2 linked regions of the Formosa sp. Hel1_33_131 genome follow. Each later gene encodes a partner of the first gene's protein in a complex. Links are inferred from orthologs where the notes say so. Each region holds a gene or a part of one and is shown in the gene's direction. Other genes may lie near its edges. The genes, in order: mnmG and mnmE.

The links.
Region 2: the proteins of mnmG (region 1) and mnmE are in contact, whole or in part, in a solved structure (PDB 9HIP), measured with the Escherichia coli proteins. The link is inferred for Formosa sp. Hel1_33_131 from one-to-one orthologs.

Annotation. Positions count from the first base shown.
Region 1 is NZ_CP017260.1:1,344,761-1,360,207, forward strand. The notes cover bases 3,577-6,448. They hold mnmG (tRNA uridine-5-carboxymethylaminomethyl(34) synthesis enzyme MnmG), read left to right. Parts: upstream 3,577-4,012; coding sequence 4,013-5,884; downstream 5,885-6,448. Other genes in these bases: ybeY (rRNA maturation RNase YbeY), read left to right, coding at 3,577-3,945; FORMB_RS06105 (class I SAM-dependent methyltransferase), read left to right, coding at 5,915-6,448. Also shown: FORMB_RS06090 (DUF4175 family protein), read left to right, coding at 105-3,539; more of ybeY, read left to right, coding at 3,532-3,576; more of FORMB_RS06105, read left to right, coding at 6,449-6,769; FORMB_RS06110 (OmpH family outer membrane protein), read left to right, coding at 6,996-7,508; FORMB_RS06115 (DNA polymerase III subunit), read right to left, coding at 7,505-8,632; FORMB_RS06120 (phosphoglycerate kinase), read left to right, coding at 8,822-10,009; FORMB_RS06125 (LysM peptidoglycan-binding domain-containing protein), read left to right, coding at 10,062-11,546; FORMB_RS06130 (DUF4837 family protein), read left to right, coding at 11,558-12,535; FORMB_RS06135 (Sec-independent protein translocase subunit TatA/TatB), read right to left, coding at 12,574-12,768; FORMB_RS06140 (M23 family metallopeptidase), read left to right, coding at 12,886-13,752; FORMB_RS06145 (GH3 auxin-responsive promoter family protein), read left to right, coding at 13,764-15,266; FORMB_RS06150 (DUF6909 family protein), read left to right, coding at 15,285-15,447. UniProt on the Escherichia coli protein: NAD-binding protein involved in the addition of a carboxymethylaminomethyl (cmnm) group at the wobble position (U34) of certain tRNAs, forming tRNA-cmnm(5)s(2)U34.
Region 2 is NZ_CP017260.1:64,383-79,814, reverse strand. What follows is about bases 8,215-11,071. They hold mnmE (tRNA uridine-5-carboxymethylaminomethyl(34) synthesis GTPase MnmE), read left to right. Parts: upstream 8,215-8,877; coding sequence 8,878-10,266; downstream 10,267-11,071. Other genes in these bases: fahA (fumarylacetoacetase), read right to left, coding at 10,931-11,071; FORMB_RS00340 (flavin reductase family protein), read right to left, coding at 10,288-10,920; FORMB_RS00350 (TlpA disulfide reductase family protein), read right to left, coding at 8,215-8,785. In the rest of the region: FORMB_RS00385 (ATP-dependent helicase), read right to left, coding at 1-1,189; FORMB_RS00380 (DUF7935 family protein), read left to right, coding at 1,370-1,894; ATP-dependent DNA helicase RecG, read left to right, coding at 1,904-4,009; FORMB_RS00370 (acyl carrier protein phosphodiesterase), read right to left, coding at 4,014-4,595; glmM (phosphoglucosamine mutase), read left to right, coding at 4,667-6,055; FORMB_RS00360 (lysophospholipid acyltransferase family protein), read right to left, coding at 6,052-6,924; FORMB_RS00355 (rhomboid family intramembrane serine protease), read left to right, coding at 6,978-7,625; more of FORMB_RS00350, read right to left, coding at 7,643-8,214; more of fahA, read right to left, coding at 11,072-12,166; FORMB_RS00330 (aromatic amino acid hydroxylase), read right to left, coding at 12,170-13,930; hppD (4-hydroxyphenylpyruvate dioxygenase), read right to left, coding at 13,943-15,100; FORMB_RS00320 (homogentisate 1,2-dioxygenase), read right to left, coding at 15,123-15,432. UniProt on the Escherichia coli protein: Exhibits a very high intrinsic GTPase hydrolysis rate. Involved in the addition of a carboxymethylaminomethyl (cmnm) group at the wobble position (U34) of certain tRNAs, forming tRNA-cmnm(5)s(2)U34.

The DNA of each region.
Region 1 (15,447 bases):
CTTAGTTTCGCTTCTCGCCCATCGCTATTTACACACATATTCAAAAAAGTGCCTCCCTATATGGATTATTATTGTAATTTTATTCTCTCAAAACTTATCATCAATTGGACGGTTTTCACAACATAGAACAAAAACTAGAGCATTTCATAAGACGTTATTATTTAAGCGCCTTATTGAAAGGTCTTCTGTTGTTTTTCGCTATTGGATTGCTCTATGTACTGCTACTGTTGAGTATTGAGCATTTTTTCTGGCTGGGTTCTTCCGGTCGCTTGTTTTTATTTTACTGCGTTTTAGGTTTTGAAGCCCTTCTTTTTTATGGGTTTATTTTCATCCCCTTAGCAAAATATTTTAAGATCCAAAAAGGCATTGATCTTGAAACCGCCTCCAAGATTGTCGGCGATCATTTCCCAGAAGTGAAAGACAAGCTTTTAAATGTCCTTCAACTCAACCAACAATCCGAACACACCGAGTTTCTATTAGCAAGCATCGAACAAAAATCGAACAACCTAAGCTTAGTCCCTTTTAAAAGTGCGGTCAGTTTTAAGGAAAACCTTAAATATATTAGGTACGCTTTACTCCCCATTCTTATTGTATTTCTGTTTATTCTTTTTGGGAAACAAGCCGTGTTCACAGACAGCCTCAAACGCGTTGTCAATTATAATACCGCCTATGCACCTCCCGCTCCTTTTGAGTTTTTTATAATGAATACCAATCTGGAGGCTATCGAAAACACCTCTTTTACGTTGGTTGCTAAAACCGTTGGAAAGTTCGTTCCAGAATCCGTTCAGATTGTTTATAACGATGAGGTTTATATATTAAATCAAACCGAATTGGGCGTTTTTGAATATGAGTTTTCACATCCCAATTCCCCTATTGATTTTAAATTAGTCACTACTGAGGTGGTTTCCAAGCCCTACCGTTTAGAGGTGTTGCCCATTCCTGTTTTGCTCAGTTTTGACATGTATTTAGACTATCCAACATATACAGGAAAATCAGATGAAAAAATTGCCAACAACGGAAATGCCACCATCCCAGAAGGCACAAAGTTGAAATGGGAGTTGCGTACCAAGTCCACTGATACCGTTTCCTTTTCTTATAAAAATACAATCGCTTTTTTTGACCATAACGATCAAAAATTTCAATTCAGTAAACAAGTTTTTGAATCTTTGAATTATACAATTCAAACAAGCAACTCCAAGCTTAAAAACTACGAAAATCTTGCCTTTTCATTACAAACCATCACAGACCAGTCGCCAGCTATTAAGGTGGAAATGAAACAAGATTCTACCTACCAAGCTTCTCTTTATTTTTATGGTCAAATCTCCGACGATTATGGAATTAAAGATTTGAAACTCTATTATTATCCAGTGGCAGATGCGTCTAACATCAACGAACTAAGCTTGCCGTCCAACACCACTACCTTTCAGGAGTTCACACATGCGTTTCCTTCTGGCTTAGAATTGATGGATGACACTCCCTACGCGCTTTACTTTGAGGTTTCCGACAACGACCCCTTCCACAAAACCAAAACCACTAGAAGCCGTGTTTTTAATTACAATTCTAAAAGTGAAAACACCATTCAAGAAATTCAACTTGAGGAACAAAGCGAATTGACCACTGCTTTTCAAAAGGCATTGAACACCCTGTCCGAACAAGACAAAAATTTGAATGAAATATCTCAAAATCAAAAAGAAAAGGAACAGCTTAATTTTAGCGATCAACAAAAATTAAAATCTTTTTTAGAGCGACAACAGGCCCAAGACAAGATGTTGAAGGAGTTCAATAAAAAAATGCAGGACAATCTAAATCAGTTTGAAAAATCAAAAGAGGAAGATCCGTTTAAAGAACAACTTGAAAAACGATTGGAAGCACAGCAAGAAGCGCTCGAAAAGGATGAGAAATTATTAGAAGAGCTAAAGAAAATCACCGATAAAATTAACAAAGAAGAACTCGCCGATAAACTGGAAAAAATGGCGAAGAAGAACAAAAACAAACAACTCAGTTTAGAGCAGTTGTTAGAGCTTACAAAACGCTATTATGTAACCAAAAAATCCGAACAGCTTTTAGATAATTTGAATGAATTATCTAAAGAGCAGATGCAGTTGGCGGAGGAATCCGAAGAACAAAACACCAAAGAAGCCCAAGAAAAATTAAATGAAGAATTCAAGGAGCTTACAAAAGAACTAGACGATTTAAGAAAAGATAACGACGCTCTTGCAAAACCTCTTGAATTGCCAGACGACCCAAATCTTGAAGAATCGATTGAAAAAGATCAGGAAAACGCAAGTGATGAGTTAGGCGAAAAAGAACAATCTCCCGACCCTCAGGAGCAAAAAGAGAAACTAAACAAGGCTCAAAAAAGTCAAAAGAAGGCTGCTCAGAAAATGCAGCAAATGAGTCAAAAAATGGCACAGCAAATGAGCAGCGGTGGCGGTCAGCAAATGAGTGAAGACATTGACTTGCTGCGTCAAATTCTGGATAATTTGCTTCTCTTTTCTTTTGATCAAGAATTGCTCATGAAGCGTTTTCAGGAATCCACCACAAACACCACCGGGCACGCCAAGCGTCTTGTGAGGCAAAGTAATTTGCGCGAACACTTTGAGCATGTCGATGACAGTTTGTTTTCGCTATCCTTACGCCAGCCCATGATTTCGGAATCTATCAACAAAGAAATAACAGAAGTCTTTTTTAATATTGATAAAAGTCTCGAACTCCTCTCCGAAAACAGTTTTAGAGAAGCCATTGGTGCGCAACAATTTGCCATTACAGCCACCAACAAATTAGCGGATATGCTCAGCAACACACTGGACAATATGGAAATGCAGATGCAGATGTCTCCTGGACAAGGCGAGGGCGAAATGCAACTGCCAGACATTATCATGAGTCAAGAGGCACTCAGTAAGAAAATGGAAAAAGAGCTTGGTAAAAAGGGTGAAAAATCTGAGGGCGAACAAGAAGGTTCTGAAAAAGGAGATGGGGAGCCAAAGAAGGAAGGTGAGGGTTCCAAAAAAGGAGAGCAAGGCCAAGAGGGCCAAGAAGGTGGAGAAGGAAAAGAAGGCCAAAACGGCAAACAAGGTCAGCAAGGACAACAGGGAAATCAAGGTGGTGAAGGCGAAGGCTCAGAAGGGGACAATGGCGAATTGTTCGAGATCTTTAAAAAACAACAAGAGTTGCGGAATGCTTTACAAGATTTATTAGACAAAAATGGCATTGGAGACAACGGTCAAAAGCTGCTTGATTCTATGGAAAAAATCGAACAAAACCTTATTAATCAAGGTCTTACAGAAAAATCTTTACAAGCAATGCAAAACCTTAAGCATCAGCTCTTAAAACTAGAAAAGGCCGTACAACAGCAGGGCGAAGACACCAAGCGCGTTTCCAACACCAGCAAAGCGGAGCGGTCACAACCGCCAATTCCTAGCGCGGAAACGATCAAACAATATTTTAATACGACTGAGATATTGAACCGACAAAGCCTACCTTTACGTCAAGAATTTAAGCAAAAAGTTCAAGAATATTTTAAGATAAAAAATGATTAGTTTTAGCTCAGAAGTCCCCTTCGAAATTTCCAATGCTGACACTACAGCCTCATGGCTCGGTGCCATTATTTCCCAAGAAGATTATAACGAGGGCGAGGTTTCCATTGTGTTTTGTGATGATGAATTTCTACACAAACTTAATGTTGAATTCTTAGATCATGACACCCTAACCGATGTGATTAGTTTCGATTACTCTATGGGGAAAGAAATTCATGGAGAAATATTTATTTCTATTGAACGCGTAAAAGAAAACGCCAACGAATTCAATCAAAGTTTCGATACGGAACTAGCGAGAGTCATGGCGCATGGCATTCTGCACTACTGTGGTTATAAAGACAAATCTGAATCAGAAGCCGCCGCTATGCGATCTAAAGAAGAGTTCTATCTTCAACAACGTGCCGATTAATTTTCTAAAGCCTTATATTTGCAGCTGCAAATGATTTGTTCCACGTGGAACATTAAAAATGTAACCAATGTTTGATAAAATTTACGATGTAATTGTAGTTGGTGGAGGACACGCCGGAAGTGAGGCAGCAGCAGCAGCTGCCAACATGGGGAGCAGTACTTTGCTAGTTACAATGAACCTTCAAAACATAGCGCAAATGTCATGCAACCCAGCAATGGGCGGTATTGCCAAAGGGCAAATCGTTCGTGAGATTGACGCCCTTGGAGGCTACAGTGGAATCGTAAGTGACACCTCTGCGATCCAATTCAAAATGCTCAACAAGTCTAAAGGCCCTGCCATGTGGAGTCCACGTGTGCAGAGTGACCGAATGCGGTTTGCAGAAGATTGGAGACTGCTATTGGAGCAAACCAAAAACCTAGATTTTTATCAAGAAATGGTCACAGGACTTGTGATTAAAGGTGATGAAGTCACAGGCGTAAAAACGTCCTTAGGATTAGAGATTCGAGCCAAGACGGTTGTGCTTACCAACGGTACGTTTTTAAATGGATTAATACACATTGGCAATAAGAATTTTGGTGGTGGTCGTGCTGGAGAGAAAGCAGCCACAGGCATCACAGAGCAACTCGTTGATTTAGGGTTTGAATCCGGTCGAATGAAAACAGGAACTCCGCCTAGAGTGGATGGGCGTTCTTTAGATTTTTCTAAAATGATCGAACAACCGGGCGATGCAGTACCAGAAAAATTCTCCTATTCAGATATCACCAAGCCGCTCACAACACAGCGTCCTTGCCACATGTCTTATACAAGTTTAGAAGTTCATAATTTATTAAGAGAAGGCTTTGACCGATCGCCCATGTTTAATGGTCGCATCCAAAGTTTAGGGCCGCGTTATTGTCCCTCTATTGAAGATAAAATAAATCGTTTTGCGGACAAGGACCGTCACCAGATTTTTGTAGAACCTGAGGGTTGGAATACCGTTGAGTATTATATCAATGGCTTTTCAACCTCTTTGCCCGAAGACGTTCAGTTTAAGGCGTTGAGTGCCGTGAAAGGATTTGAAAACGTTAAGTTTTTCAGACCGGGATATGCGATTGAATACGACTACTTCCCTCCTACGCAACTGACACACTCTTTAGAAACCAAGCTCGTTAAAGGCTTGTATTTTGCAGGACAAATTAATGGAACTACAGGCTATGAAGAAGCAGCCTCTCAAGGGTTAATGGCAGGAATTAATGCCAGTTTAAAAGTACAAGAAAAAGAGCCATTTATACTCAAACGGAACGAAGCTTATATAGGAGTTTTGATTGATGATTTAATCACCAAAGGTACTGACGAGCCTTATCGAATGTTTACGTCACGTGCGGAATACCGCACGCTTTTAAGGCAAGATAACGCCGACATTCGTTTGACACCCAAAGGGTACGAATTGGGGATTGCGAGCGAAAAGCGCCTCAAGCGGATGGAAGAAAAGCTGTCCAAAGCCGAAGCTTTTGTTGGGTTCTTTAGAACACAAAGTGTGAAGCCTGAGGAAGCAAATCCAGTTTTAGAAAGTAAAGATTCCCAACCGATTCGCCAGTCTGATAAAATGTTTAAGATATTTTCCAGGCCTAATATAGGCATTGAAGATGTTCGTAAATTTGAGGCAGTCGAAGCCTATATACAATCCAATGATTTGGATAATGAAGTCATTGAACAAGCCGAAATACAGGTGAAGTATTCTGGGTATATAGCCAAAGAAAAACTGAATGCTGACAAACTCACACGTTTAGAATATGTCAAAATCCCTAGTGGTTATGACTACTCTCAAATCAAATCCATGAGTTATGAAGCACGTGAAAAACTAAAGAAAATACAACCCACAACGGTTGCTCAAGCGTCACGCATCAGCGGGGTGTCCCCTAATGATATTTCTGTGCTACTGGTGTATATGGGGCGTTAATTAATCTAATTGTTCCACGTGGAACGTGATATGGAAACACACAAGAGCCATCTAAAACTTAAAGACCATTCCTTAAGCGGAGACTCCTTTGAACTCCTTTATGACCCGTCTAGAGAGTTGCTTTATACGCACCCCAAACCATCAGAAGAGAAATTGTCAAGCTACTACCCTGACACGAATTATATCTCCCATACCAACCAGCGGAAATCTTTATTCGATCTTTTATACCATCTAGTTCGATCTGTTTCTGTTATAAGAAAATTCAGACTTTTAAAATCCTTTCAGCCAAAACAAGGCGCACTATTGGATGTAGGTGCCGGCACTGGGTTTTTCTTAAGAGCTGCTAAAAAAAGAGGTTGGACTGTTACCGGAATTGAACCCAACCCCTCGGCGCGAAACCTTGCAAATTCAAAAGCGCCCAATACTGTTTTTGACACCGAAACCTTGGGCACGCTCCCCGAAAGGTCGTTTGATGTGATTACCCTTTGGCATGTATTAGAACACCTTCCAAATTTAGAGGACGACCTAAAAACATTCCAGAAACTTCTAAAACCAAACGGTCGCATTGTGGTGGCAGTGCCAAATTTTAAAAGCTTTGACGCAGCTTACTTTAAAGACTTTTGGGCGGCTTATGATGTTCCAAGGCACCTATGGCATTTTTCCCAACAGTCGATCTCAAAAGTGTTTTCTAAGGTTCAAATGAAATTAGAATCGACTCACCCTTTAATGATGGACGCGTATTACGTTAGTTTGCTTTCCAATAAACTTAAAACAGGGTCTCATCGAATTTTAAATAGTTTGTGGGTTGGATTTCTTTCAAATTTAAAGGCAGCAAAGTCCGGAGAGTACTCCTCGCTTATTTATATCCTCAAAAACAAGAATTAGCGTTTTAAGACCTTTTAGAGGTTGTTTCACGTGAAACATCTAATGTGCCATTCGGCATTTATATTTCTTAATTTAAGAGGTGTTTAAAGAGGCTTAATAAAATAGTTTTTTACAATTACACTTAGTTAGATTGATAGTTTTTACTTATAATGCAACTCCGACACTTATTTTTACAATATTGCAATTACTTTTTTTACTTTTGCATCCACAAACAAATTAAACTGTCATGAAAAAAATAGCAATTGTATTTTTAACAATTATTACCCTTACAGCCTGCCAACAACAAAAAATTGGTTTTGTTGACAATGGAATTCTTATTAACGAGTACCAAGAGCGTGTAGATATTGAAGCAAAACTTCAAACTAAAATTGACGCTTTCAAAATGCGGACAGACAGTTTACGATCTGCTTTTGAATTGGAAATAAAAGAAGCAGAATTAAAAGCAAGAAAAATGTCACAATCTGACATTCAGAAACTTTCACAAGAACTTCAACAAAAAGAACAAGTCTTGTCTCAAAGAGTTCAATTTGAGCAACAGCAAATCGCCCAAGAAAGTCAAACACTCAATGACTCTATCATTAATAAGGTCAAAGATTTTGTTCAAACTTTTGGTAAATCAAACAGCTATAATTTCATCTTAGGAAGTAACGAAGCAGGAAGTGTTTTGTATGGTGAAGATGCCTCGGACCTAACACAAGAAATTTTAAAGGCATTAAACGAAAGCTACACGAAAGACTAAGCTTTTTTTAGGTGTAACAAACGCGTTAGCTTGATGGATAAATCGGTCAAAACAATCTTTGGATTGGCATTGCGTTCAATATGGTAGTTTGCCAATTCGATTTCTTTTGAAATTTCAATAATGTTGGAAGCGTCTATAAATGGCGCAAAGTTCTCCAATTTAAACGACTTATCATTTAACTTCATGAAAACCAAATCTTTAGCCCCGTAATTATAAAGGAGTGCTTGCCTAAAAAAGCGCAAACTATAGTCTAAAAATTGTTTTTGTATTTCGCGACCTGCCTTGGAAATTTCATCACTCCAAGCCATCAGACTGTTGATGGACTGCTTGTTACTTTTCGCTTGAAATGCCGTTCGCACCCACGCGATAAACCAAGCTTCAAACTGGAGATCTTCGGGTTCCTGACTTAATAAATCCAACGCTCTGCTATAGCTCCCCTCCGATTGATGAGCAATGTTTTGCGCCAAACCTGCTTCTGTACTATGAGCTGTAATAAGTGTGTTTTTTATCGTTTCTTCCGAAAGTGGATTTAAATGCACGACTTGACATCGCGATCGAATGGTATTAATCAGTTGCTCTTCATCTTCTGTCACCAGAATGATCACTGTTTTATCTGCCGGTTCTTCAATTAATTTGAGTAATTTATTGGCACACATGGAATTCATCTTTTCAGCCATCCACACAATCATTACTTTATAACCACCGTTAAACGCCTTCAAAGACATTTTTGACACCACATCATGTGCTTCTTCGACCCCAATATTTCCCTGTTTATTGCCCACACCAACCACATCATACCAATCGTTTATCGATCCATACGGATTTGTTTCTATAAAAGAACGCCACTCTGTAAGGTAATTAGATGAAATGGGTTTAGACTTCACCTTATCACTTGTGGTGACAGGATATACAAAATGGATGTTAGGATGTGTGAGTGGGCTCATCGCTCCAACTCCACCCTCTTGATGCTTCATTAAATAATCGGCATACGCAATCGCCATTGGGAGCGCACCGACTCCACGTTTTCCGACGTAAAGTTGTGCGTGTGGAATACGTCCAGAATTGACGCTCTGCGTTAAGTGTGTTTTTAAAAAAGATTGCCCTATAATATCCTCAAAAGTCATGAAACAAAGATAGCAGATTTAATTGAATCTCCTCATGAAATCGAGACGTCCTCTGAACTCAAAACAACAAACCTCAGCGAGATAAACTTTTCAAGGCTTCGCTACAACTTTCTTAAACGCTCCTTGCCATAGGCTAAAAGAAATTCTTACCTTTGAATTTTATAAATCAATCCATATTATCTCGAAGAAATGAAAACCATACAGAACGTAAATTTTAAAAATACAAAAGCATTAATACGTGTAGATTTTAATGTGCCTTTAAATGCGCAATTCGAAGTTACTGACAACACGAGAATTGTTTCAGCAAAACCAACCATTTTAAAGGTTTTGGAAGATGGCGGCAGCTGTATCTTAATGTCTCATTTGGGACGACCAAAAGCTCAAGAGTCGGAATTTTCATTGCGTCATATTGTAAGTACGCTTGAAACTGTTTTAGGTGTTCAAGTGCTGTTTTCAAGTGACTGTATTGGCGAAGAAGCACAAACCGCAGCAGACAATTTACAACCAGGTCAGGTTTTGTTGTTAGAAAACTTAAGGTACCATTCTGAAGAAACAAAAGGTGATCTTGGTTTTGCAGAGGCACTTTCTAAGTTAGGTGATTTTTATATCAATGATGCTTTTGGAACGGCGCACAGAGCTCATGCTTCAACGACCATTATCGCTCAATTTTTTCCAGTAAATAAATGTTTTGGAAGCTTGCTTGCTCAAGAAATTGAAAGTATTGACAAAGTAATGCAAACGGGAGAAAAGCCAGTATTGGCAATTTTGGGAGGTGCTAAAGTCTCTTCAAAAATTACAATTATAGATAATATTTTAGATAAAGTAGATCATTTAATTATTGGTGGTGGAATGACTTTTACGTTTGTAAAAGCACAAGGCGGCCATGTTGGAGATTCTATTTGTGAGGATGACAAAATGGAATTAGCACTTGAAATTCTTGAAAAAGCAAAAGTTAAAAATGTTCAAATTCACATTCCTGTGGATGTATTGGCAGCCAATGATTTTAGCAACGATGCAAACACACAAATTGTAGACGTGCGTGAGATTCCTAAAAACTGGCAAGGTTTAGATTGTGGTCCAAAATCAAAAGCAATCTTTCATGACGTGGTTCAGAAATGTAAAACGATTTTATGGAACGGGCCTTTAGGTGTTTTTGAGATGGAAACATTTTCTAGTGGAACGATCGCCTTAGGAGATTCTATTGCAGAAGCAACTAAAAACGGTGCTTTTTCACTTGTTGGTGGTGGCGATTCTGTGGCAGCCGTAAAGCAGTTTGGGTTTGAAAACAAAGTGAGCTATGTAAGTACTGGCGGTGGTGCCATGCTTGAAAGTTTAGAGGGAAAAACCCTTCCAGGGATTGCTGCTATTTCTGAATAATTAGCTGCTTGTGGTGTTGAATAGGGTGTGAAATTAACAATGATTTTATAGAATGAAATTTAAAATCTTTTTATTTTTTGGAGTATTGAGCTGTGGTCTTTTACACAGTCAAAGTGTTGACAGTTTAGCTGTGGTTCCTACTCCAACCATTGATTCTATTCCATTGAATCTTGCGAACGTTCAGAAAATTGAAGAACGCTGGCATAATGAAGTGTACAATAATTCGCTGTATGACACGCTTACGAATGTTGTTTCCAACCAGTCCTATGAGGCAATTTACTATCCAGAATTACCAACGGATACACTCAAAAAACGATTGGCGATTCTTGATGCCAAAACACCTTTTAACATAGCCTACAACACTTCTTTGGAAAGCGTTATAAAGAGCTATTTAAAAAACCGTAAACGCTCTACTGAAACGCTCATTAATCGTAGTCAGTATTATTTTCCAATGTTTGAGGAAGTTTTAGACAAACACAACCTTCCGTTAGAAATTAAATATTTGGCAGTGGTTGAATCAGCTTTAAAACCGTGCGCAAAATCACGTGTGGGTGCTACAGGACTTTGGCAGTTTATGTTTGCGACAGGCAAACAGTATGGGCTTGAAGTCAGCAGTTACGTCGATGAACGCTGTGATCCTTTACGCTCTACCAATGCCGCCGCTAAATACTTAGCATCGCTGTACAAAACATTTGGAGATTGGGACCTTGCGCTAGCAGCCTATAATTCTGGCCCTGGAAATGTTACAAAAGCAATTCGGAGATCTGGGGGATATCAAAATTATTGGAACATCCGATCGTTTCTACCACGTGAAACTGCAGGGTATCTCCCCGCTTTTCTAGCAACGCTTTACCTTTTTGAATACGCCGATGCACATGGATTTCAAGTTGAGAAAAACCAACTTCCAAGCGTTGCAACCGATACAATTCATATCAAACAAATGATTTCTTTAGATCAAGTTGCAGAGCTTACAGATACTAAAATTGAAACACTCCAACATCTAAATCCTTCTTATAAGTTAGATATTATTCCTGTTTTAGATAATAAGAACTATACCCTTAGACTTCCACTTGCTAAAATTGGTGATTTCGTTCAAAATGAAACACAAATTTATGCGGCTGCAAAAGCTGAGTTTGAAGCACGTGAGAAACCCTTGCCTCAGTTTTTCGAAATTGATTCTAAAATCAGATATAAAGTAAGATCGGGCGACTATTTAGGAAAGATTGCACGAAAATTCAGAGTCAGAGTGAGTCAAATCAAAAAATGGAACGGATTGCGAACAAATGATTTAAAAATAGGACAACGGTTGACCATCTATTCTCGAAACCCTACAGCACACACTGTTAATAATTCAAAATCAGTCACTAAAAGTTCTAAAAATACAGCCAATAAATCGACCTATTTGGTGAAGTCAGGCGACTCTCTTTGGAGCATCTCAAATAAATTAACAGGAATTTCTATCCAAAACCTTAAAGAATGGAATGATATTTGGGACAGTCATTTAAAACCAGGGATGACCTTGATTATTTCTAACTAAAACACAAATCGATGAGACTTTATTTGAAAGCGTTCTGTTTAGTATTCCTTTTTTCTGCATGTGATGATTCGAATTCTAAAAAAGTTTATAAGCCACAATCCTCCGGAAACATCAATAATTTATCAGTGGTAATTGATAATGATTTATGGGACACATCGGTTGGTGAAACGATTCGATCGACGGTTGGAGGGCCTTTATATGGACTGCCTCAAGACGAGCCGCAGCTTACATTGCGACAAATACCCACTTCAGTTTTTACGGGCTTTGTGAAAAATACACGTCTCATTTTAAAAATAAAAAAAGGTCTAGCCGCCACCACAAAATTTTATAAAGACCCCTATGCTTCGCCTCAACGGATGGTTACGGTTAGCGGAATGACCAATCAGGAAATTAGCGATCAATTTATAGCAAATCAAGATAAGATTGTCAAGGCATTTAAAGCGCAAGAGATCCAAGAAAAGCAACGTCGAACTAGAAAATCTCTATTCAATTCAACCGCCGTTACCAAGCAGTTTGGGATCAACATTCAGTTTCCATCTATTTATCGCATTGCAAAACAAGCCGAAGATTTTTTCTGGATCCGAAGAGATATTAAAACGGGGACAGTCAATTTATTGATATATACACTTCCTTTTGATGAGACTCTTACAAAAGAAGCTCTGGCAGAACGGGTGATTACAGTGCGCGATTCTATTGGAAAACAACACATTCAAGGACCTGTAGATGGGAGTTATATGACTACAGAAAAGGCGTACACGCCCTTTTTTGGGGATACCAAAGTGGCGAATTTAACTAGTTTTGAAACCAAAAGTATTTGGCAGGTAAAAGACGCTTTTATGTCGGGACCTTTTATTAATTACTGGATAGAAGACAAGGCAAATAACCGCTACTTGATTGCAGAAGGATTTGTGTATGCGCCTTCCGTTGGAAAACGTGATTATATTTTTGAATTAGAAGCGATTATACAATCGATAACGATAAAACAATAAGGCGTTTGACAAGCAAAAGACTTTTTAGTCAGCCTTATTTAATCTTTTTTATCTTCAATATTTTCACTGTCTTTTTTTTCTTCTTGACTGGCTTTTTTGAACTCTTTAATTCCGCCCCCTAAACCTTTCATAAGTTCAGGAATTTTTTTACCGCCAAACAACAAAAGAACTACCACCACAATTAAAATAATTTGTGGCGCACCGATCGCTAATGGTAACATATATATGTTCATGATGTCATAAATTTAGATTACAAAGTTAATAATTATCCTTTAAATAAAGAGTTATTTCAAACTTTAGTCTGTTATAAACACACGAATCGCTTAATTTTTAATTAATTTTGTCTTGTAATGACCAGAAAAAAAACAAATAAAAAGAAACTCAAAAAGAAGTTGCTTCACAAATACCGCCTAGTGGTATTAAATGAAGACACTTTTGAAGAGCGATTAGCGTTCAAGTTAACTCGTCTCAATGTCTTTGTTTTGGGCTCTTTAATTGCAATTTTATTGGTGGCGATCACCACGGTTTTTATTGCGTTTACGCCTGTTCGAGAATACATTCCTGGCTATTCTTCAACTGCGCTTCAAAAGCAAGCATTGGAACTGGATTTTAAAACGGATTCGTTACTAGAGGTGATTAATATGAATGATGCTTACATTACTTCCGTTAAAAGCGTATTACGAGGCGAAGTGAGCGCGGTTGTCATTAATAAAGATTCTATTTTCAAAGCCGCTCAAGCTGATACAGATATTTTAGATTTAAACCCTTCAAAAGCGGATTCTATATTAAGAGCGAAGGTGAGCAATGAGGATAAATATAATTTATTTGAAACGGCTACGACCGCTACAGATTTTGTGTTTTTCCCTCCTGTTAACGGATCTATAAGTGCCGGATTTGATACAAATGAAAAGCATTATGCCGTTGATATTGTCATTCCAAAAAACACCCCTGTAAAGGCCACTGCCGACGGACGAGTCTTGTTTGCTTCATGGACTTCAGACGCCAGTTATGTGATCATTATAGATCATGGTGATGAATTGATTTCTGTGTATAAACACAACTCATCTCTTACAAAATCTCAAGGAGATTTTGTAAAATCAAGAGAAGTCATCGCAATTTCTGGATCTTCAGGTGAGTTGAGTACAGGGCCACATTTACATTTCGAACTTTGGAATAATGGAATCCCCCTGAATCCATCTACCTTTATTGACTTTTAAAACCAATTAAAATGCCATCAATTAAAGCGTTTGTCGCAAAACTTTATGCGGCTAGAATTTATAATAAAATAAATAGGTGGGCCTCCAACCCTATTGAGACTCAAGAACGGGTTTTTCAATCGTTGATTTCTGATGCTTCAGACACTCAATTTGGAAGGGATCACAATTTTAAAAACATAAAGACGCATGCAGATTTTGTAAAACACGTTCCTGTGCGTGATTATGAGGCTTTGAAATCTTATGTAGAAAAAATGGTTGCAGGTGAAGAAGATATTCTATGGAAAGGAAAGCCTCTGTATTTTGCAAAAACATCTGGAACAACCTCAGGGGCGAAGTACATTCCGATCACAAAAGAAAGCATGCCGAGCCATATTGAAGCAGCTAAAAATGCCATTTTACTTTACATTCATGAAACTGGAAACACCAAAATTGTGACTAGAAAAATGATTTTCTTACAGGGAAGTCCAGTTCTAGAAACCAAAAACGGCATACAACTCGGGCGTTTGTCGGGGATTGTAGCACACTATGTTCCTAAATACCTTCAAAAAAATCGATTGCCTACCTGGGAAACCAACTGTATTGAAGACTGGGAAACCAAGGTGAATACGATTGTCCATGAGACATTGAACGAAGACATGTCTGTAATTGCGGGCATTCCGTCATGGGTTCAAATGTATTTTGAAAAACTCATTGAAGAAAAGGGACAAAAGGTTGGGCATATATTTAAAAATTTCAGTCTTTTTATTTTTGGCGGTGTAAATTATGAACCGTACCGTTCCAAATTTGAAAGTTTAATTGGAAGAAAAGTAGACAGCGTAGAGCTTTATCCTGCTAGTGAAGGGTTTTTCGCATTTCAAGATCGGCAAAATCAACCCGGAATGTTGCTTCAATTAGACTCGGGAATGTTTTATGAATTTATAATAGCAGATACTTTTTTTGATGCTTCTCCTAATCGACTGACTTTGAAAGATGTTGAAATTGGTGTGAACTATGTCATCATTATTTCAACAAATGCGGGTCTTTGGGCTTATAACATTGGCGACACCATACAGTTTACATCGGTAGCACCGTTTAGGGTGATTGTGAGCGGACGCATCAAACACTTTATTTCTGCGTTTGGCGAACACGTCATAGCAAAAGAAGTTGAGCACGCACTTTTAAGTGCTTTAAAAACAACAGATGTGAGCGTAAGCGAATTTACAGTCGCGCCTCAAATAGCGCCAACTGAAGGGTTGCCGTACCACGAATGGTTTATTGAATTTGAAAACCCACCTTCAGATATAGAAGCATTTGCGACTCAAATTGATGCTGCAATGAAACTTCAAAATAGTTACTATTTGGATTTAATAGAAGGAAAAGTACTGCGGTCTTTAAAAATTACGCAGGTTCAAAAAGGCGGTTTTCAAAACTATATGAAAACCATTGGAAAGTTGGGTGGACAAAACAAAACCCCACGATTATCGAACGATCGAAAAATCGCAGATGTTTTGACTCAAAATATTCAGACTAATTAACGTATATTTGTAGTACTTATGCAGAAATCTCAAATAAAAAATATAAATCGTAGCCGTGCTCAAGAAAGTTCTCATGCCATAGAGCGCATGTATTTGACAATGCGTCATTTATTTAACCGAGGATTTTATAAGCCAATGGGTGTTTCTGGTGAGACCTTGCGTCAAGCATTACTGCAATTAC
Region 2 (15,432 bases), 1.3 Mb from region 1 along the record:
CATCTTTTATTTCTTTTCGTTGATAAAAGGACAAGCCTCCGTAAATCCGATATTCCAAACCTCGTTTTCTCAAGGCATCTTCAATCGATCGCGATTGTGCATTGGTACGATACAGTACGGCAAAATCACCATTCTTGGCTTGGTTTTGCATCTTGTTTTCAAAGATAGTACTGGCAATATAACGCCCTTCGTCACCATCCGTTAATGATCGGTTGACAATAATTTTGGGACCTTCTTCATTCGCCGTCCAAACTACTTTTTCTAGCTTGGTTTGATTTTTTTCAATAATAGAATTGGCAGCATTCACAATGTTTTTTGTCGAACGGTAATTCTGCTCCAATCGGAACATTTTTACATTGTCATAATCCTTTTGAAAATTTAAGATATTATTGATGTTCGCTCCTCGAAATGCATAAATACTTTGGGCATCATCTCCCACAACACAAATGTTTTGGAAACGGTCCGAAAGTGCTCGTACAATTAAATATTGAGAGTGGTTTGTATCTTGATACTCATCCACTAAAATATACCGAAAACGATCTTGATATTTTGCCAACACTTCAGGGAATCGTGTGATTAATTCGTTGGTTTTGAGTAATAAATCATCAAAATCCATCGCACCCGCTTTGAAACAACGGGATACATATTCTTTATAAATCTCGCCCATTTCGGGGCGTTTTGCCATGACATCCGCTTCCTTCAGATCGGGATTTTGAAAATAGGCTTTGACCGTAATCAAACTGTTTTTATAGGAGGAGATTCGAGATTGGACTTGCTTGTATTTATAGATGTCTTTATCCAGTTTTTTCTCCTTTATAATCGAAGAAATTAAGCGTTGCGAATCTTGTGTGTCATAAATCGTAAAATTGGAAGGGTAGCCCAATTTATCGGCTTCAATACGTAATATTTTTGCAAATACAGAGTGAAAGGTTCCCATCCACAGGTTTTTCGCTTCGCTATCTCCTACAATCGAAGAAATACGTGTTTTCATTTCACGAGCCGCCTTGTTGGTAAAAGTGAGGGATAAAATATTAAAAGGATCCACACCTTCGCTCATCAAATAGGCGATGCGGTAGGTGAGGACTCTGGTTTTTCCAGAACCTGCACCTGCGATGATAATCATTGGTCCTTCTTTTTGAAGGGTGGGCGCTAATTGTGCCTCGTTAAGTTGACTTAAATATTGTTTCAAATTTCGTTTTTTCTAAGACGTGAAATTAAGGAATGTAATTCGTATTTTTAAAAGGAAGTCCTATAAATTATAAACAATTCTAGGGAAGTTACTAAAAGCGTTTGAAGACATTAATTTTTGCTTTTATATTGAAGGAAATTATTAACTTGGCATTTATTAATCAACACATCACACATTTAAATGGAAATTGAGTTTTATAGCCTTATCATGTATTGCATTCCAGCCCTTATAACAGGTGCGATTGCGTATTTATTTTTCAAAGAGTACACCAACAACGAAAGTAAAAGACGTCACTATATCCTTCATAAATCGCTTCAAAAAGAAGTGCTTCCTGTAAAACTTCAGGCGTATGAGCGTTTGGCGTTGGTTTTGGAGCGTATGGCTCCCAATAATTTACTCATTAGAATTCAACCTATTTCTCAACGAAAGGAAGATTATGAGCAGTTACTGATTCAGAATATCGAACAAGAGTTTGAGCATAATTTAGCTCAGCAAATCTATTTGTCGGAAGAATGTTGGAACATCATTTTAACCGCTAAAAACACGACCATTCAATTTATTAGAAATTGTGACATTTCAAACAGCGCCGAATCCGCTGATAAATTTCGCGAATTAGTCCTCACAAAATCGATGGATATGCCATCACCAAGCAATGCTGCCTTAGCGTATTTAAAAAATGAAGTGAGTAATTTACTAACGTATTAAAGTGGATTGATGCAAAACACATTACTTCAAACTCCCATTGATTATCTGAAAGGTGTAGGGCCTGGGCGTGCCGAAGTATTGCGTAAAGAATTAGGGATTCAGACCTATCAAGACCTGATTAATTTATTTCCAAACCGGTACATCGATCGCACGCAATTTTATAAGGTTTCTGAACTGCAACCTACCAATGCTGAAGTTCAAATTGTCGGTCAGATTACAGGATTCAAAGAAATTGCTCAGAAACGCGGTAAACGCCTTGTAGCAACCTTTAGAGATGAAACGGGCTACGTGGAATTGGTTTGGTTTAGAGGCCATAAATGGATTCGTGAGCATCTGAAAACGCATACGGATTATGTGATTTTTGGAAAGATCAATTTGTTCAATGGGACTTTTAGTATGCCGCATCCCGATATCGAACTCAAAACAGATTATGACAAAAGCCTGTCGAAAGCGATTCAACCCATTTATCCCTCCACAGAAAAATTAGCGAACCGAGGCATTTCGAACCGTGTGATTTGTAAGATCATGGAACAATTGTTTTTGCAATTGAATGGGCGATTTGAAGAATCGCTTTCTACGGAGATTTTAGAACATCAAAAACTAATATCTAAAAGCGAAGCTTTTTTAAATGTACATTTTCCAAAGACTCAAAATTTACTGAGTCTGTCTCAATTTCGTTTAAAGTTTGAAGAATTATTTTACATCCAGCTTCAGCTCATTCTTAAAAACATCATTCACAAGACCAAAATAAAGGGCTACCGATTTGAAACCGTCGGTTCCTATTTTAACACCTTTTATAAAGAACATTTGCCTTTCGAATTGACCAACGCTCAAAAACGGGTGTTGAAAGAAATTCGAATTGATATGGACAGTAATGCCCAAATGAACCGCTTGTTACAGGGCGATGTGGGCTCGGGGAAAACTATTGTGGCGTTGATGTCCATGCTCATCGCAATTGATAATGATTTTCAAGCGACACTGATGGCACCCACAGAAATTTTATCATTTCAGCATTACAACGGCTTGAAACCGTTTTGTGACCTAATTGGGGTTAAGATCGGATTGTTAACAGGGTCGAGTAAAACCGCGGCCCGACGCATCATTCACGAACAATTAGAATCGGGGGAATTACAAATCATTATTGGAACGCATGCGCTTTTAGAGGACAAGGTGAAGTTCAAGAATCTTGGCTTGGCAATCATTGACGAGCAACACCGTTTTGGAGTCGCACAACGTAGCAAACTGTGGAAAAAAAATGTGTCGCCACCACATATTTTGGTGATGACTGCGACGCCCATCCCACGCACCTTAGCAATGTCTGTTTATGGCGATTTAGATATTTCTGTGATTGATGAATTGCCGGCAGGTAGAAAACCGATTAAAACCGTGCACCGTTTTGACAGCAATCGTCTGAAAGTACTTGGGTTTATTAGAGATGAAATTGCAAAAGGACGCCAAATTTATATTGTATATCCATTGATTAACGAAAGTGAAACCTTGGATTTTAAGGATTTAATGGATGGTTATGAAGGTATTGTACGGGACTTTCCAACCCCAAAATACCAAGTATCCATTGTACATGGGCAAATGAAACCCGCCGATAAAGAATTTGAGATGCAACGTTTTGTCAAAGGCGAAACGCAGATCATGGTTGCCACAACCGTGATTGAAGTAGGCGTTAATGTACCCAATGCTTCGGTGATGATAATTGAAAGTGCCGAACGGTTTGGGCTTTCGCAACTCCACCAATTGAGAGGGCGTGTAGGGCGTGGAAGTGAGCAAAGTTATTGTATTTTAATGACAGGGTCTAAACTTGGAGATAACAGTAAAACCCGCATGAAAACCATGGTCAATTCGAGTGATGGATTTGAAATTGCGGAAGTTGATTTACGACTCCGAGGCCCAGGCGATATGATGGGCACTCAACAAAGTGGGATCTTAGAATTGAAAATCGCCAATATTGTAAAGGATAAAGACATCTTGTCTTTGGCACGGCATTGGGCTAAAAAGGTGCTGGTTTCCGATCCGAAATTAATCGATCCAAAGCATCAACCCATTGCGCAAACCTATATCAAAATGGGAAAATATAAGAATATCTGGAATTATATTAGTTAGGGTTTTAAGAAGCTAAAAAATCATCACTGAGTGTTTGCAGGTCTTTTATCACCAGTCTAAAATCGGCTTCAAAAAGTGTGTAGAATTCTTTTAATTCCTGTCCAGCCTTGTCCATTCCCGATCTGTTTTTTGTACGCCGATTCATACCAGCTAACACACGGTCAATACCTTCTAGTTCGGCATAGATTAAAAGCCAGTTGCCCTCCATCATAATAGGTGCTATTTTTTGAATGTTAGCGGGGAGTATTTCAAAATTATCTCGCAATAATTTATAAAACGATTGAATGTAATCGGCTAAAGGAATATCAGAATACTCCGACCAATTTTTAGCTAAAAAATGATCGTAAAATATATCTACTATAATCCCTGAATAATGCCCGTAATTTTTATGAAGTCGTTTGGTGCTTTGCCGAAAAGCGGGGTGGGCATCCGTTGTTGTATCTATTTGACGGTGCAGTAAGATTCCTTTTTGGATTTCGGGAGGGTAAGTGTCGTATTTTGAGCCTTTAATACTGTCTGCAATAAAGTTGCCAATCATAATATCGGGCTGACCTCCAGAAAGAAAAATATGTGCCAAGTAATTCATATGGCAATATTATGAATACATTTTAATATAATTGATTTGAAGTCTTATATTTGTTGAAACTTATTTTTTACATGACACTCATCAAATCAATTTCAGGAATTCGCGGTACCATTGGAGGTACTGTTGGAGATAATTTAACCCCTATAGACACTGTGAAATTCGCTGCGGCGTACGGAACGTGGATCAAATCACAACGCACTAAAGAAAATTACCGTGTGGTGGTTGGAAGAGATGCTCGAATTTCGGGAGCGATGGTTCAAAACTTAGTCATGAATACACTGATTGGAATGGGGATTGATGTGATTGATTTAGACCTGTCAACGACACCAACCGTTGAAATTGCAGTCCCTTTAGAACATGCTGATGGCGGTATTATCTTGACGGCGAGTCATAACCCAAAACAATGGAATGCTTTAAAACTTTTAGATCATAATGGAGAGTTTTTAAATGCCGAACACAGCCAACGTGTTTTAGATATCGCAGCGGCAGATGCTATGGAATTTGCGGATGTAGATGATTTAGGCACAATTACTGAAAATCAAGCTTATTTTGACATTCATATCGATGAAGTGTTGGATCTGGAATTTGTGAATGTAAAAGCAATTTCGGACTGTAATTTTAAAGTGGTGGTCGATGCTGTGAATTCTACGGGTGGGATTGCCATTCCACTTTTGTTGGAACGTTTAGGTGTTGAGGCAGTCAAAATTCATTGCGAACCCAACGGACAATTTCCACACAATCCAGAACCGCTGAAGCAACACTTAACAGATTTATCCGAAAAGGTAGTGTCTTCTCATGCCGACTTTGGAATTGCCGTCGATCCAGATGTGGACCGTTTGGCATTTATGGATGAAAAGGGAGTGATGTTTGGAGAAGAATATACTTTAGTGGCTTGTGCCGATTATATTTTAAGTCAACGCCCAGGAAATACGGTGAGTAATCTCAGTTCTACACGAGCGTTGAGAGATGTGACCGAAAAACATGGCGGAACGTATACAGCGAGTGCCGTAGGAGAAGTGAATGTCGTCAACGCCATGAAAGCAACCAATGCGGTTATTGGGGGTGAAGGCAACGGCGGAATTATTTATCCTGAGTCACATTATGGACGTGATGCCTTGGTAGGAGTGGCCTTATTTCTGAGTTTATTAGCGGAGCGTAAAATAGCGGTTAGCGAGCTGAGGGCTAGTTATCCTTCTTACTTTATGAGCAAGAAGAAAATTGACTTAAATCCTTCTATTGATGTGGATGCTATTTTAGTGGCGATGGAAGCCAAGTACGCACACGAACAAATTTCTACAATTGATGGAGTTAAAATCGATTTTGCTTCCGAGTGGGTGCATTTAAGAAAAAGCAATACAGAAGCCATTATTCGCATCTATACAGAAGCACCATCTCAAGAAAAAGCAGATGTTTTAGCTGATAAAATTATTGATGAAATAAAGAAAGTAGCGGGACTTTAAAGCTCGCGATGTTTCCAACGTTTGTGCGTCCAAAGGTAATATTCAGGCGCTTCGTGAATTTGAGTTTCCACAAGTTTTAGAAATTTGTCAGTAATTTCATAATCCTTAAAGTCAGTTGGGTTTTCTGCCAAGGTTTGAAAGGTTGCTTCATAGTATCCTCTTTTTTTACGTTCTACAGCAAAAAACACAACAGGCATGTCCAGTTTTTTAGCCATCATTTCGGCACCAGTATGTACGGGAACTTTAATACCCATAAATTCATTCCAGTGACGGGCTTTGTCTTTCTTAGGCGATTGGTCGGAGGCAAATCCATTCATGGACAGAATGCCATTTTTTTTGGCTTCTTCCAAAACAGAAAATGTTTCTTTGGTTGTAATGAGATAACTGTTGTAACGGGCTCTAATGGACTTGATTAAGCGATCGAAATACTTGTTTTGAAGTCTTTTATAGATGCCATAACCGCGATGACTCGTGTAGGTTTGAAGAATAAAAATCCATTCCCAACTACCATAGTGCGCACACATAAGCACGATGCTTTTGTTTTGTTTTTCAAAACCCTTAATGATATCCAAATTTTTAAAGGTGTAACGCGCCTTCATGGACTCCAAGGAAATATTCATTGATTTGATAGATTCCAAAATCATATCACAAAAATGGTGATAGAATTTCTTTGAAATCGTCTTAATTTCTAAATCCGATTTTTCAGGGAATACAAGTTTAAGATTCTCTCGAACAGTTTTTTTTCTATAGCCAAAAACATGGTACATCAACACATATAAAAGGTCTGAAACGGCGTATAGCAATCGAAATGGGAGAATGGAAACCATCCACAAAATTGGGTAAATTAAAATGTACGCTAGTAATTGCATTTAAAAAGATTAAATTTACAGTCGCAAATATATAGTTTATTTAATATATCCCTATGGACATTTCTATTTATACCCTGATTATTATAGCCCTCAACGCACTTTGCTCTTTTAAGGGTTTTAAAGATCGTTCTTTTTTTGAGACGTATAAGTTTAATGTGGGAGGCATCAAACGTGGTGAACAACTCCGTATGTTGGTCTCTGGGTTTCTACATGTTGACTTGCAACATCTGTTATTTAATATGTTTGCACTCTATATTTTTGGAGATATAGTAATCAATAGCGTGGGGCCGTTTTATTTCTTTTTGATTTATTTTGGCAGTTTAATTTCTGGCAACCTATTATCTTATTACTTTCATAAAAATGAACCTTACTATTCTGCAGTAGGAGCGAGTGGTGCTGCGACGGGCATCTTATACGCCGCTATTTTGTTGTACCCTGGAATGGAATTGTATCTGTATTTTATTCCCATTCCGATTCCATCTTATGTGGTAGGAGTCGGGTATATGTTGTATTCCATTTATGGGATGAAATCACGGGTTGGAAATATAGGACACGACGCCCATTTTGGTGGAGCTATTGGAGGGTATGTTCTTACATTGTTGATTGCTCCTCAAGTTTTAGAGACTCATTTATGGATGGTAATCGTTCTCGCTATTCCAATTGTTATTCTGTTTGTGATGCATAAAAACAATAAGATTTAGAAGTAACTATTCTTAACTTACTCCAATAAGCTCTTAATTTTCGCTTCCAATTCAGCACCTCTTAAACGTTCGGCGATAAGAGTTCCGTTTTCGTCCAAAATAAAGGTCGCAGGAATCGAATTGACACTGTAAGCTTGTGCAATGGGGTCTTGCCAGAACTTTAGATTAGAGACGTTATACCAACTTAGTTGATCTTTTTTTATGGCCTCAATCCAAAACGCTTTCTGATCTCCGCGTTCCAATGAAACACTGATAATTTCTAATCCTTTTGAATGGTAGGTGTCATAAAGTCTTACCAAATTAGGGTTTTCAATTCGGCAGGGCTTGCACCAAGAGGCCCAAAAATCAACAATGGTAACTTTTCCTTTAATTTTACTTAAGGTGATTTGTTCTCCCTCTGGATTAGGCGCAGAGAAGTCAGGCGCTTTCATGCCAATTTTTATTTTCGCTTTATTTGGGTTGCTTTCAATTTTTTCTTTAATACGATTTGAGATCTGTTGATTTGTTTCGTTTTTAGTCTTGATAGACTCTTCGATATTTTCGTAGGCTTTAGTTGCCAATTCCAGATCAAAGCCCTTTTGTCCTGTAAGACCTTCCAATATAAATAATGAAAAATCGGAATCGTTATTTTCTTCAATAAATTCATATCCGAAATTTTTCAATTGGGCTCTCAAAAAATCTCCTTTCTTTTGAAGTGCTTTTAAGCCTTCTGAATCTTTTTCAGAACTTAAGAACTCAGCTTTCACAGCCTCGATCGCTTCTGTTTTTTCTTGGTATTTATTTTTATAATCATTAAAAACTTTATTGTTATAAGTACCTTCTACTTTTGATTTATGAATACTATCTTTATAAATTTCTATATTAATATTTCCAGGTTCTATAAAAACAGAGGTTTGACCTCTCACGCCATCAATGGTCAAGGCACGCATTTCGGCCCCTTTTATTTCTCCTTTAAAACGAAACGTTCCATTAAAAACAATAGCAGTATCGGTGGCTTTTCTATTTCTGCCATTTTCAGTCTTTATCAAATAGGCTCTTAAGCCATCATAAACGCCCTCAGCTTTGACAAATACTTCGTATTCGCCTTCATGATTTGACGTTGAAGGTTTGCAACCAAACAAAAGTGCAATAACAAGGATAGAAATGATTTGAGTTTTCATCTGTAAGTATTTTAAATTTTTACAAAAATAAATTAAAAATATTACTTCTCCCATTTGAAGTAATATTAATACTTTTGTAAAAAATTAATCCATTGTATCAAAACGACACTATTATTGCTTTAGCCACTCCGTCCGGAGCAGGCGCGATTGCTATTATTCGACTTTCAGGCCCTGAAGCAATTACGAAAGTAGATGCGTTTTTTAAATCGATACATGCCAAAAAACTAACGACTCAAAAAACACATACCATTCATTTAGGACATATCGTAGAAGATTCACGAATTTTGGACGAAGTATTGGTATCTGTTTTTAAAAATCCAAAATCCTACACAGGTGAGGATGTGGTGGAGGTTTCTTGTCATGGGAGCTCTTATATACAACAAGAAATCATACAATTATTTGTACGTAACGGAGCGCGTATTGCAAATCCAGGGGAATTTACCCTCCGTGCATTTCTCAACGCAAAGCTCGATTTGAGTCAGGCCGAAGCCGTAGCTGATTTGATTGCTAGTGATAACAAAGCCTCCCATCAAATTGCTATGCAACAGATGCGTGGAGGGTTTAGTAATGAGATTAAAGTTTTACGTGATGAGTTGTTAAACTTTGCTTCCTTGATTGAATTAGAACTTGATTTTTCTGAGGAAGATGTAGAGTTTGCAGATCGGAAACAATTTGAAGATTTATTAGAACGTATTATTAAGGTATTAAAACATTTGATTGATTCGTTTTCAACCGGGAATGTAATCAAAAATGGAATTCCAATTTCTATAATTGGGGCACCTAATGTGGGGAAATCTACGTTATTAAACGCGCTTTTAAACGAAGATAAAGCCATTGTAAGTGATATTGCTGGAACAACTCGTGATGCTATCGAAGATGAAATTACAATCGAAGGCATTAAGTTTCGATTTATAGATACAGCGGGCATTCGAACCACCAAGGATGCCATTGAAAGTATCGGTATCAAAAAAACATTTGAAAAAATCACCCAATCCCAAGTGGTATTATATTTACTAGATGCTACTAAGGTCACAACAGAAACTATTCAGATTTTTAATTCAGAGATTCGAAAAATTCAAGAACAGTACCCAGATAAACAACTGATCGTTGTAGCTAATAAAATGGATGAAGCGGATCAGGAATATATTGAAACCTCTTTTGTATATCCTCATACGCTTTTTACTTCTGCTAAAAGCGGGTTGGGTATCGATACTTTAAAAGCGAAGTTGTTAGAATTTGTAAATACAGGTGCTTTGAGAAATAATGATACCATCATTACAAACTCCAGACATTACGATTCTCTTTTAAAAGCACTGGCTGAAGTTCAAAAAGTACAACAGGGGATGGATGCTAACCTTTCTGGAGATTTATTAGCAATAGACATCCGTCAGGCATTGTATCATTTTGGTGAGATTACCGGCGAAATTACTTCAGACGACCTGTTAGGGAATATCTTTGCAAACTTTTGTATTGGAAAGTAATTAGACACAATAAATACGAAATCACCCTTCAGGTTTTTCAAGTTTAAACATGCTATCTTTTGTCACACGGGTGTACCAATCACCCCCTAAGCGTGCGACAAGATCTAATTTTTCGGAATCAATTTGGTTGTTTTCATCTAAGAACTCCGATTTCACATGGATGTGAACTACTTTGGCTATGATCAATTGGCCAGCACCGCCATGTTCACCAAGAGAGACAATATTTTCAACTACACATTCAAAAGAGACTGGGGATTCCATAACTCTCGGGGGCTTCACTTTAATCGAGGGGACTTCAGTCAATCCTGTTTCTGTAAATTCATTCACGCCTTTGTCATACTCTTTACTCGTTTCTGACATTTGTTCGACAATTGAATAATCAACGATATTAATCACTACTTCTTTTGTTTCTGTAGCATTTTGAAGCGTATGTTTTGTAGTGTTATCGCGTACACGTCTTGCCGGTGAGAAAATTAATATGGGTGGATTAGAGCTAAATACATTAAAAAAGCTAAATGGACTCAAGTTGACATTTCCCTTGGCGTCTATGGTACTTGCAAACGCAATAGGTCTTGGAGCAATAGCGGAGGAGAGCAGTCTATGAACATCTCTAGTTTCTAGTAATTCGGGATCAAATGATTTTATGGTTGACATGCTATTTTTTTTAAGTAGTTTTTAAAAGTGTTGATTTAACGGCTCCAAACCCAACTCGGATTTCACCTTTTTGACAATGACCTCTCATAATCACGGTATCATTATCTTGAATAAATTTACGTGAGCCTCCTTCAAGTAGTTCCACAGGTTTTGAGCCTGCCCACGACAACTCGAGCATTGATCCATAGGAATCGGGACTTTTTCCACTGATGGTGCCTGAAGCCATTAAATCGCCTACATTCAAATTACAACCATTAACGGTATGATGCGCTAGCTGTTGGTTCATGTTCCAATACATATATTTGAAATTGGAGTGACTCACCACCGTTTCTTTACAATTTTCTGGTTGAATGGATACTTCTAAATTAATGTCATAATTTTTAGATCCCTTGAAATTCAAATAGGGCAGAACCGTCGGTTCTTGTTTAGGACCGTCAATTTTAAACGGTTCTAAAGCTTCTAAAGTCACCACCCATGGCGACATAGATGATGCAAAACTTTTCGCTAAAAAGGGACCTAAAGGAACGTATTCCCATTTTTGAATGTCCCGTGCCGACCAGTCGTTAAATAATACCTTTCCAAAAATATACTCATCAGCGGCATCTGTTGAAACAGAATCGCCAAGTTTGGTTGATTTCCCGATGATAAAGCCCATTTCTAGTTCAAAGTCTACTCGTGTAGAGGCTTGAAAAACAGGCGCCGTATTGGGAGCTAAAACCACCTGTCCTTTTGGACGGTGTACGTTTTCACCACTAACGATGATAGAGGAAGCGCGTCCGTGATAACCAACGGGTAAATGTTTCCAGTTTGGCAGCAACGCATTGTCAGGATCTCTGAACATGGTGCCTATATTGGTGGCGTGTTCTATGCTTGAATAAAAATCGGTATAATCACCGACTTTTACAGGTAAATGCATCTGCACGGAGCTTTGTTTTATAAATACAGAAGGGTGTGATTTTAATACAGAATTTTCATTGCATAATTCGACTTGAATGTATTCTCTGATTTTTACGGTCGTCGATTTCCCTAAGGCAATAAAATCATTTAAGTACTCTGACTCTAAGACGGTAATATCAAAATCTAAATCTTTAAAAACACCCAACTCAAAAGCGGCATATACATCTACTATTTTATCTCCAATAGCAACACCAACTCTTTTGATGTGATCGGATTCTGAAAAAATACCAAAGGGTAAATTATAAATACTAAAATCAGAATTATTATCAATTTTAATCCAAGATTGCATACGTTATTTTTTAATAATTAAATCCAAACCATCAGTGATGAGCTTGGTAAAATGTTTGTTTTTTTTCAATGTGAGCAGCTGCTCGTAAACCGCATCCATTAAAGATAAATCTTTATCGTAAACCAACTCATACAATTCCAATAAGATTAACCATTCTGAGGGATAGTTTGATTTAACTTCCTTAAATACAGATGTTAAAGAATTAAAATCTACTATTTTTTGAATTCTATGATTTTTTACGGTTTCATACAGTTGATGCAGTTGTTGTTCTTTATCAGAATAAATGATTTTAGCGGTTTTCGTTTCTGAAATCGTATATATATCTTCAAAAGAATTTGAATCCGCTGGACCCGCAAATGCGGAACAGATATGGTTTCCGATGGCCATGTCGTAAACACCCCAACTCGGATCAAATAAGACGGTCTCAAAATGGGTAACTCTACAGTTCTTAAACGTGATTAAAATAATTTTTCCTTGAAGATCTCTTTTGCCTGTAATGATTTTTCCTTCAACTGTGACGCCCCCTTCAAAATTAAGACGGGTCGTTTTACCTTCCACAATACCATAAACTTCCAGGTCTTTTGGAGACATGTCTTCAATCGCAATATTAATTCCCTCTAATTTTCCTACGGGACTCCCAAACCCACTAGGGTGTTGTTCGGTTCCGTGCCCAATTAGTTCGGTTCCATTAACAGATAATGCTGTTGGACTGTTGGTTTGAAAGTAAATAGGGGTGTTGTTGGCGTCTAAAACGTTGTTAAATATTCCTGACACTTGAATGCCTGTACTCAATTCGATCGTTCCCAGTTTTTTGGAAACAATCAGTTTTTTCAACCCTTTTAAACCGCCAGTTCGTATCGCCATGGTATTTGCAAATTTTTCTAAAACAAAGCTAAGACTTGCAAAGTTAGGAATGACAAATAATTGGGGTTGAGTGTTGGTAATGTCAAAATTGACTTCGGCTGCTTCAATTGAATACGGAATTTTTTTCACCTCTTTTTTTAAACACAATTGACTTTCTTCGATGGAAGATAACAAACCTGCGCCATATAATTTTGGATTTTCGAGTGTTCCAATAAGTCCATATTCAACTGTCCACCAATGGAGGTTTCTAATTTTAGCCATTTCAGAAAGTTCACCCATATTTTCTTGAAGCGTATTTACAGCTTTGGTAGCTTCCAAAATTTCTGTTTTTGTAGAATTTGGATTCTCTTTTAAAATGGATAAAAGCCGAATGGCCTCGTACATTTCATCGTCTTTGGGTGATGAAATGGCTTTACAACCAATCTCTCCTAACCGTCTTAGGTATTCCGAGTATTCTGGATTTGCAATGATAGGCGCATGTCCTGCTGCTTCGTGAATAATGTCGGGAGCGGGTGTATAATTTATGTGGTCAATGGTTCTAATATCAGAAGAAATTACGAGCACATTATAGGCTTGAAATTCCATAAAGGCATTGGGTGGAATAAATCCATCGACAGCAACGGCTGCCCATCCAATGTCTTTCAGAATGCGATTCATGCCTTCCATTTTAGGAATTGTTTCCTCATCGATTCCCGTTTTTTTTAGACCATTGCTGTAACTTTTATGCGCTATTTGTTTTAAAACATGAATATTCAAACGCATCACATACCGCCATACCGCTTGATTTTGAGCCGTATAGTCTTTATAAGGTTGTTGTACTATAAACTTATGAAGGTGCTTCGGTAGCTTTTCAGTAACGCTGTTAAACTGCATTGTATGTCCATGAATGGCTGTTGGCATTAAAATATCCAATTAAAGGGTTCCTCTATTTTCTTGTTCTCTTTCGATAGATTCAAATAGGGCTTTGAAGTTTCCAGCACCAAACCCTCTAGCACCCATTCTTTGAATGATTTCAAAAAACAAGGTGGGTCTGTCTTCTACAGGTTTCGTAAATATTTGTAATAAATACCCTTCTTCATCTGCGTCAATCATAATCCCAAGAGATTTTAATTTTTCAATATCTTCTGCTAATTCATGGTTGTGATCAGAAAGTCTTTTTGGAACAGATTTGTAATAGTCGTCGGGTGGTGTGCTTAAAAACTCAACCCCTTTAGCTCTCATTTTTGCGACCGTATCAATGATGTCATTTGAGGCAACAGCAATATGTTGCACTCCTGGACCATTGTAAAAGTCTAAGTATTCCTCAATTTGAGATTTCTTTTTTCCTTCTGCAGGTTCGTTAATTGGAAATTTAATTCTTCCGTTTCCGTTACTCATTACTTTACTCATTAATGCGGAGTATTCTGTTGTAATTTGCTTATCATCAAAAGATAAGAAGTTTACAAAGCCCATAACATCTTCGTAATATTTTACCCAGATATCCATTTCATTCCAGCCAACATTCCCTACCATATGGTCTATAAATTTAAGACCCATAGGTTCAGGATTGTATTCTGATTCCCATTTTCTATAACCTGGTAAAAACACCCCTGTGTAGTTTTTTCTTTCTACAAATATGTGAACGGTTTCACCATAGGTATAAATTCCAGCTCTCACTATTTCGCCATGTTCGTCTTTTTCAACCCTTGGTTCCATATAAGATTTTGCACCTCTTTTGGTCGTTTCTTCCCACGACTTTTTAGCGTCATCAACCCACAAAGCAACAACTTTCACCCCATCACCATGCTTAGATAAATGTTCGTTCATCCATGAATCTGGATTAAGTGGAGTGGTTAATACGATTCTTATTTTATCTTGTTTTACTACATAAGATGCATAATCTTTACATCCTGTTTCTAATCCTTTATAAGCATGCGATTGAAATCCAAAAGCAGTTTTGTAAAAGTGGGCTGCTTGTTTTGCATTACCTACAATAAATTCTACATAATCAGTTCCTAATAACGGAAGAAAATCTTGTGCTTCTTTAAATATTTTTTCCAATCCGTATTCTACATTTTCTATTTTACTCATATCCGTTAGTTTTTTAATTTTTTTATTCTGTAATCCAGGATTTATAATAATCTTCGTTTTGTAATTTTATAGCTTCTTCCGTCACCATTAACGGACTAAAGGTGTCCACCATCACTGCAAGTTCAAAAGTTTCTTTTTTACCAATACTTTTTTCCATGGTTCCTGGGTGTGGTCCGTGTGGAATCCCCGCAGGGTGTAGGGTAATACTCCCCTTGTTAATATCATTTCTACTCATAAAATCACCATCTACATAATAGAGGACTTCATCAGAATCAATGTTAGAATGATTGTAAGGTGCTGGTACCGCATTTGGGTGGTAATCATAAAGTCTA